DNA from 3 places in the Streptomyces sp. NPDC001544 genome. Region 3 is predicted to be linked to each of the others. Evidence: riboswitches for the same ligand, from Rfam matches in the RefSeq annotation. Region 3 holds a riboswitch; each other region holds the start of a gene.
What was found. A riboswitch is a leader RNA that binds a small molecule or an ion and turns the genes downstream of it on or off. The one in region 3 is predicted to bind cobalamin.

Region 1: linked by a shared signal. The riboswitch ahead of ACFY0F_RS02885 (prenyltransferase/squalene oxidase repeat-containing protein) and the one ahead of ACFY0F_RS13685 (HoxN/HupN/NixA family nickel/cobalt transporter) in region 3 are both predicted to bind cobalamin.
Region 2: linked by a shared signal. The riboswitch ahead of ACFY0F_RS36420 (cobalamin biosynthesis protein) and the one ahead of ACFY0F_RS13685 (HoxN/HupN/NixA family nickel/cobalt transporter) in region 3 are both predicted to bind cobalamin.

The regions. Positions count from the first base shown of each region.
Region 1 is NZ_JBIAVN010000001.1:652,163-654,352, reverse strand. It holds gene ACFY0F_RS02895 (DUF6924 domain-containing protein) at 1-60, opposite strand, end outside; gene ACFY0F_RS02890 (phosphotransferase) at 115-780, opposite strand; cobalamin riboswitch at 843-973, shown strand; gene ACFY0F_RS02885 (prenyltransferase/squalene oxidase repeat-containing protein) at 1,085-2,190, shown strand, end outside.
Region 2 is NZ_JBIAVN010000024.1:59,771-61,960, reverse strand. It holds gene ACFY0F_RS36425 (cobyric acid synthase) at 1-288, opposite strand, end outside; gene ACFY0F_RS36420 (cobalamin biosynthesis protein) at 285-1,226, opposite strand; cobalamin riboswitch at 1,327-1,467, opposite strand; gene ACFY0F_RS36415 (hypothetical protein) at 1,607-1,834, opposite strand; gene ACFY0F_RS36410 (anion permease) at 1,869-2,190, opposite strand, start outside.
Region 3 is NZ_JBIAVN010000004.1:190,992-193,181, reverse strand. It holds gene ACFY0F_RS13695 (alpha-amylase family glycosyl hydrolase) at 1-333, opposite strand, end outside; gene ACFY0F_RS13690 (ArsR/SmtB family transcription factor) at 396-770, opposite strand; cobalamin riboswitch at 851-1,036, shown strand; gene ACFY0F_RS13685 (HoxN/HupN/NixA family nickel/cobalt transporter) at 1,065-2,186, shown strand; gene ACFY0F_RS13680 (nucleoside hydrolase) at 2,183-2,190, opposite strand, start outside.

The DNA.
Region 1 (2,190 bases), on a different contig from region 3:
GGTCCTGACGACCAGGGCGTCGAACTCGTCACGGCCGGTGACGGCGGGCAACGCTCTCATACGCCCTTCTCCTCAGTGCGCGACGGGTGAACAGCCGAGCGGCATCCGGGGGCGTCAACGGCCGAACGCTCGCACCAACTCCTCAGCGTCCCCCAGGAGTTCCACCTCACGCGCGCTCATGGTCGGGTTGGCCGCGCGGCGTCGCCGCGCCTCCGTCAGGCCCGGCTCGGTGAGCCCGGACGGGTCGGCGAGCAGCGCGGCCAGCATGGCGCGGGCCGGCTCGGCGAGCAATTCGTCGCCGACGGCGACCTGGGCGAGGATCACCGCGGACATGCCCCAGTCGAGGCCGGGCGGGCCGTCCTCGGCGTTGGTCCAGTCGATCACCCGGGGGCCGTCCGGGGTGAGCATCACGTTGTCGGGGTGCAGGTCCAGGTGCAGGACGCGGGTGCCCGGGTCGGCCGCGTCCCGGCCGGGAACGGCGTGCAGCCGCCGCAGCAGCGCGGCGAGTTCGGTCCCGGCCTCCGCCGCGCCCAGCGAGCCGTCCAGGAGGGCGGCCAGCATCGTGGGCCCGGACAGCCGCTCCATCACCAGGTCGGTGCGGGAGCCGGACGGCCGGACGCGGGGCACCGGGTAGCCGTGCTCGCGCACGTACGTCATCACCCCCGCCTCGGCGGCCGCGTCGCCCCAGCCCTCCCGGTCGCGGCGCAGCACCCACGCCTCGTCGATCTCGTACACATCGGCCGACCGGCCCGAACCCAGCAGTCTCCCCGTTGACAGCATGGCGCGACCTTACCGACCGTGCCGGCCTCCCCGGCCCACAGGCTCCTCTCGGGCCTCGCCCACCGCCAGGTAGAGTGACCCGGTCGTCATCACACCCGTACGGGGGGAAGCCGGTGCAATTCCGGCGCTGACCCGCAACCGTGAGCCGCCGTCGGCGGTGAGCCGGACTCCCCCGTACGGACGTTGACCAACTCACGTGCGTCGGCGGCCCGCCGCGCGCACGGCACCGTCGAGGTCTACGGAGCCGAGCCGCCCGGGGTGTCCCGTGCTGCCCGCGCTCCCCAGGGAGAGGCAGCAACCGCCCATGAACGTCCGCCGCAGCGCCGCGGCCATCGCCGCCGTCGGTGTCATGGCCGCAGCCGCGCCCGCCACGGCCGCGTCGCCGTCGCCCTCCCCGTCGAGTGCGCGCCCGAAGGGGCTGTACGGCAGCACGGACCCCAAGTACGACGGCGTGTGGCGGCAGTCCCTCGCGCTGCTCGCCCAGCGCACGGTCGGCGTCCGGCCCGCCGCCGAGGCCGTCGACTGGCTGGTCGGGCAGCAGTGCGCCGACGGAGGCTTCGCCACCTACCGTCCGGATCCCGCCAAGTCGTGCGAGGCGACCAAGGCTCAGGCCGACACCAACAGCACGGCCGCCGCCGTCCAGGCCCTGCACGCGCTCGGCGGGCACGGCGGCGAGGTCCAAAGGGCCGTCGTCTGGCTGAAGAAGACGCAGAACAAGGACGGCGGCTGGCCCTACGCGCCGGGCTCGCCCAGCGACACCAACTCCACCTCCGTCGTCGTCGGCGCGCTCGCGGCGGCCGGCGAGGACCCTCTGCAGCCGCGCACCGGGGGCAGCACGCCGGCCGAACTGCTCGCCAAGTGGTCCATCCCCTGCGACGAGGACGGCGGCGGCGCCCTCGCCTACCAGCCGGACAAGAAGGGCAGGTTGTCGGCCAACGCGGACGCGACGGCGGCCGGCGTGCTGGGCGCGCTCGGCAAGGGCTTCGCGACGGAGGCCGGGAAGGCGCCGGAGGAGGGCTACGTCTGCGCCAACTCGGACAAGCCGCTGACCCCGCCGGAGACAGCCCGCAACGGCGCCGCGTACCTGTCGGACCAGACGCACGACACCGGCCACCTCACCTCCAGCCTCCCCGGCGCCAAGCCACAGCCCGACTACGGCAACACCGCCGACGCGGTCGTCGCCCTGGCCGCACAGGGCTGGACGAGGCAGGCGCGCAAGCCCTACGCCTGGTTGGAGAAGAACGCCGCGCAGTGGGCGAAGCAGTCCGGTCCCGCCGCCTACGCCGAGCTGATCCTCGCCGCGCACGCGATGGGCGCCGACCCGCGCGACTTCGGCGGTACGGACCTGGTGCGGGCGCTCGACGCGACGGGACCGGCGCCGCAGACGGCGAAGGCACGGACGACCGGTGG
Region 2 (2,190 bases), on a different contig from region 3:
CACCGGCTTGCCCAGCAGCACCACTTGGCTGCTCTGCTCGCCGCCCGGCTTGAGCAGCACGGGATTCATCAGCGCGGTCGGCTCGACACGGCACGCCTGTGCCTGCATGGCCTGCGCCCGCCCGATCTCCGCGCCCTCCCGCGTCACGAACGAGTTGAGGGACATGTTCTGCGCCTTGAACGGCGCCACCTTGACCCCCTGCCGCACCAGCCAACGGCAGATACCGGCGGTCACGACGCTCTTGCCCGCGTCGGAGGTGGTACCGGCGACCAGGAGGCCCCCGCTCATTTCCCACGTCCCTTCACAACGGCGCGCGCGGCGACGGTGACGCCGAGCGCGAGCAGACCGACCCGCCGGGAGAGCCGTACGGCCCGTTCGATGTCGGGCACGGCGACGGTGCGTCCCTCCTGGTTCAGCACCGGCCGGTGCTCCACCCGCCCCCCGTACGACAGGGTTCCGCCCAGCCGCACGCCGAGCGCCCCCGCGAACGAGGCCTCCACGGGCCCGGCGTTGGGGCTCGGATGCCTGCCGGCGTCGGCCCGCCAGGCCCGTACGGCTCCGCGCGGGTCGCCGCCCGCCACGGTCGCCAGGGCGGCCGTCAGCCGTGCCCCCGGCCATCCCGCGAGGTCGTCCAGCCGCGCCGAGGCCCACCCGTACCGCCGGTATCTGAGGGACTTGTGCCCGACCATGGCGTCGAGGGTGTTGACGGCCCGGAAGCCCAGCAGCCCGGGCACCCCGCCGAGGGCGCCCCAGACCAGGGCCCCCACGACCGCGTCGGAGGTGTTCTCCGCGACGGACTCCACGACGGCCCGGGCGATCCCGTCGGCGTCGAGCGCCTGCGGATCCCGGCCGCACAGGTGCGGCAGCCGCTCCCGGGCGCCCTCGACGTCCCCGGCCTGAAGCGCACGCCCGATGCGCCGGGCCTCACGGGCGAGGGAGGTCCCGCCCACGACGGCCCACGTGGCGGCGGCGGTCAGCGCGACGGAGGCGCTGCGGGAGGAGCGTACGGCCGCGGCGGCGACGGCGCCCAGACCGGCGGCGCCACCCACGCAGGCCGCGGTGTGCAGTGCGCCCCATCCCCGGTGGTCACGCCACAGCACCCGCTCCACGGCGGCGGCGGCCCGCCCGAACGCGGCGACCGGATGCCCGCGGTGCGGATCACCGAGCAGGTGGTCGCCGAGGAGGCCGGCGGCGGCGCCGTACGCGAAGACGCGATCGGCACGCATCGGCTCAGCCGGCCGTGGGGTCGGGCAGCGACCTGGTGCTGTACCTCAACGGCCGAGCGAGCATGGCGATATGTCCTCACTCAGGGTGTCCACGCCCTGGTTCGACTAGACCGGCGGTGAGAGTTCCTGGCTCCCGGGGCTTCCTACCCCGGTGACAGTGGCGGGACCGCGCCGGATTCGCACCGGCTTCCTCTCCTGCCGCCGTACATGGCTCCGGAAGTCCACCACGGCCCCGGAAGAGCCGTCAACTTGCTGTTGACCTGCACGGGGAGAGTGTGCTGAGGCCCACACCGACGCGGTGGCGGACGGTACGGCGGCATGCGAAAGGCTCCTCCCCGAGGACTTCGGGGAGGAGCCTCGATGCCTTGTTCAGGCTTTGATCAGGCTTTGTGCATGATCAGGTAGATCCCGTAGGCCACCGCCGCCGCGCACGCCGCGAAGCAGACGTACGCGCCGGTGACGGCGAGCCCGGCCGAGTCCCCCTGGGCGGCGGCGCGCTCGCGGCGCGAGAGGCCGGTGACGCCGAGGGTGAACAGGGCCACCAGGCCGACGGTGACGGCGAGGCTGACGCCGAAGACGGAGCCGAGGGCTGCCCAGTCGATCTTCATGTCGGAACTGCTTTCTCTAACCGGGTGCCCGGGGTCAGACGGTGGCGGCCGGCGGGGTCGCCGGGTCGGCGGCGACGCGTGCCGCCGGGGACGGGATCGTGCTCGACAGGTCCTCGGCCGGCACGCCCACCGGGGGCGGGGTGACGACGGCGATCGCGGTGGTGACCACGCCGGCCGGCTCCTCGCTCTCGTTGACGTTGGTCGCGTCGACCACCCCGCGGCGGGAGTACTTCCAGATCGCGGCGCTGGAGGCCACGAGGAAGACCAGTACCAGCGCGGTGCCCCAGTCACCGAGACCGGTGACCGACTCGGCGAGCGCGCCGACCAGCGCGGCGGCCGGGAGGGTGAGCGCCCAG
Region 3 (2,190 bases):
GGAGGTGTGGTTGGGGACGATGTCGACGATCACCTTCAGGCCCAGCCGGTGGGCCTCGGCGACCAGGGCGTCGAAGTCGTCCAGCGTGCCGAGGCGGGGGTCGACGTCCCTGGGGTCGGCGACGTCGTAGCCGCCGTCGGCCAGTTCCGACGGGTAGAAGGGGCTCAGCCACACGGCGTCGACGCCCAGCGCGGCCACGTGGTGCAGACGCTCGGTGATGCCCCGGATGTCACCGAGCCCGTCACCGTCGGCGTCGGCGAAACTGCGGGGGTAGACCTGGTAGATGACGGCCTGGCGCCACCAGTCGGGATTCCTGGACGAAAGGTCGGTCACAGCGGCTCCCTCGGAGAGGACGACGGAGGCAATCCTGTCCACATCGCCGGGAAAGCGAAACTTCAGGACAGGTCGACGATGCCTCCGTCGGCCGCGCAGTGCTTCAGCAGCCCCCGCACCTCGGCGTCCACCACCCGGTACCTGACCACCCGCCCCTCCTTCTCGCCCTCCACGACCCCCGCCGCCCGCAGCAGCCGCAAGGCCTGTGAGACCGCGGGGTCGTTCATCCCGGTCGCGATGGCCAGGTCGGACACGGCGAGCGGCCCGGTGCGGTGCAGCGCGAGCAGCAGCGCGAGCCGCTTGGCGTCGGCGAGCAGGGAGAAACGGTCGGCCCAGGTGCGCACATGACCTGGTTCGCCGATCGCGGCGATGGCGTCGCACACCCGGTGGCCGTCGATGGTGCGACGGTCCGCGCGGTCGGCAGGCACGAGATGCATGACGCCATAGTGGCAGGCGCCGTTCTGTGATCTTTCATACCTGCGCAGGTACGCAGCTATGCAGGAAACCGCTCGCACCCCTACGGTGGGCACGCCGTGGTGCTCGGGAAGTCGATGCGATGTCGACGCGGCCCTCGCCACTGTGATCGGGGAGTTCCCGTCCCGTCCGGCACCCGCCGGGCCACTGGTCGTACGACCGGGAAGGCAGGGACGGCGGACGCAACCACCCGTAAGCCAGGAGACCGGCCACGGCAGCTCACGAAGTGATCCACGAGGTGCTGGAGCGTGAACCGGATGACCCTGCCCGTGAAGACCGACCCCCCGACGACGGTGCCCGCCTCCTTCAGGTGGCGGCGCGAGGACACGCTCAGGACGGCCGGGCTGCTGGTGGTGATCCTCGCCCTGCACGTCGTCGCGTTCGGCATCCTCTTCCTGCTCGTCGTCCCCGAGCACTACAAGGTCGGCACCAAGGCGTTCGGGATCGGCCTGGGCATCACCGCCTACACCCTCGGCATGCGGCACGCCTTCGACGCCGACCACATCGCCGCCATCGACAACACCACCCGCAAGCTGATGGCCGACGGCAAGCGCCCGGTGTCGGTGGGCTTCTGGTTCGCACTCGGACACTCCAGCGTGGTGGTGGTCCTCGCGGCGCTGATCGCGGGCGGCACCCAGCTCGCCGGCAAGGTGATGAACGAGGGCTCGCGCACCCACCAGGTCCTCGGCTTCATGGGTACGACGATCTCCGGCACGTTCCTCTACCTCATCGCCGCCCTCAACCTGGTCGCCCTGACGGGCATCCTGCGCGTGTTCAGGGCGATGCGGGCCGGCACGTACGACGAGAGGGAACTCGAAGCCCACCTGGACTCCCGGGGGTTCATGAACCGGATCCTCGGCCGTCTGACGAAGTCGGTCTCCCGCCCCGGCCAGATGTTCCCCCTGGGCTTCCTCTTCGGCCTCGGCTTCGACACGGCGACCGAGGTCACGCTGATGGTGATGGCTGGCTCGGGCGCGGCGGCCGGCCTGCCCTGGTACGCGATCCTCTGCCTGCCCCTCCTCTTCGCCGCCGGGATGAGCCTGTTCGACACCCTCGACGGCACGTTCATGAACTTCGCCTACCAGTGGGCGTTCTCCAACCCGGTGCGCAAGGTCTTCTACAACCTCACCATCACCGGGCTGTCCATCGCCGTCGCCTTCTTCATCGGCACCATCGAGCTGGTCGGCGTCCTGCACGACAAACTCGACCTGCGCGACGGCCTCACCGGCTGGATCGCGGACCTCGACCTGGACAACGTCGGCTACATCATCGTCGGCCTGTTCGTGGTGGTGTGGGCGGCGGCCCTGACCTACTGGAAGGTGGCCCGGGTGGAGGAACGGTGGGGAGCACCGACGCCGGCCCCCGCCCCGACCGACTAGGGCC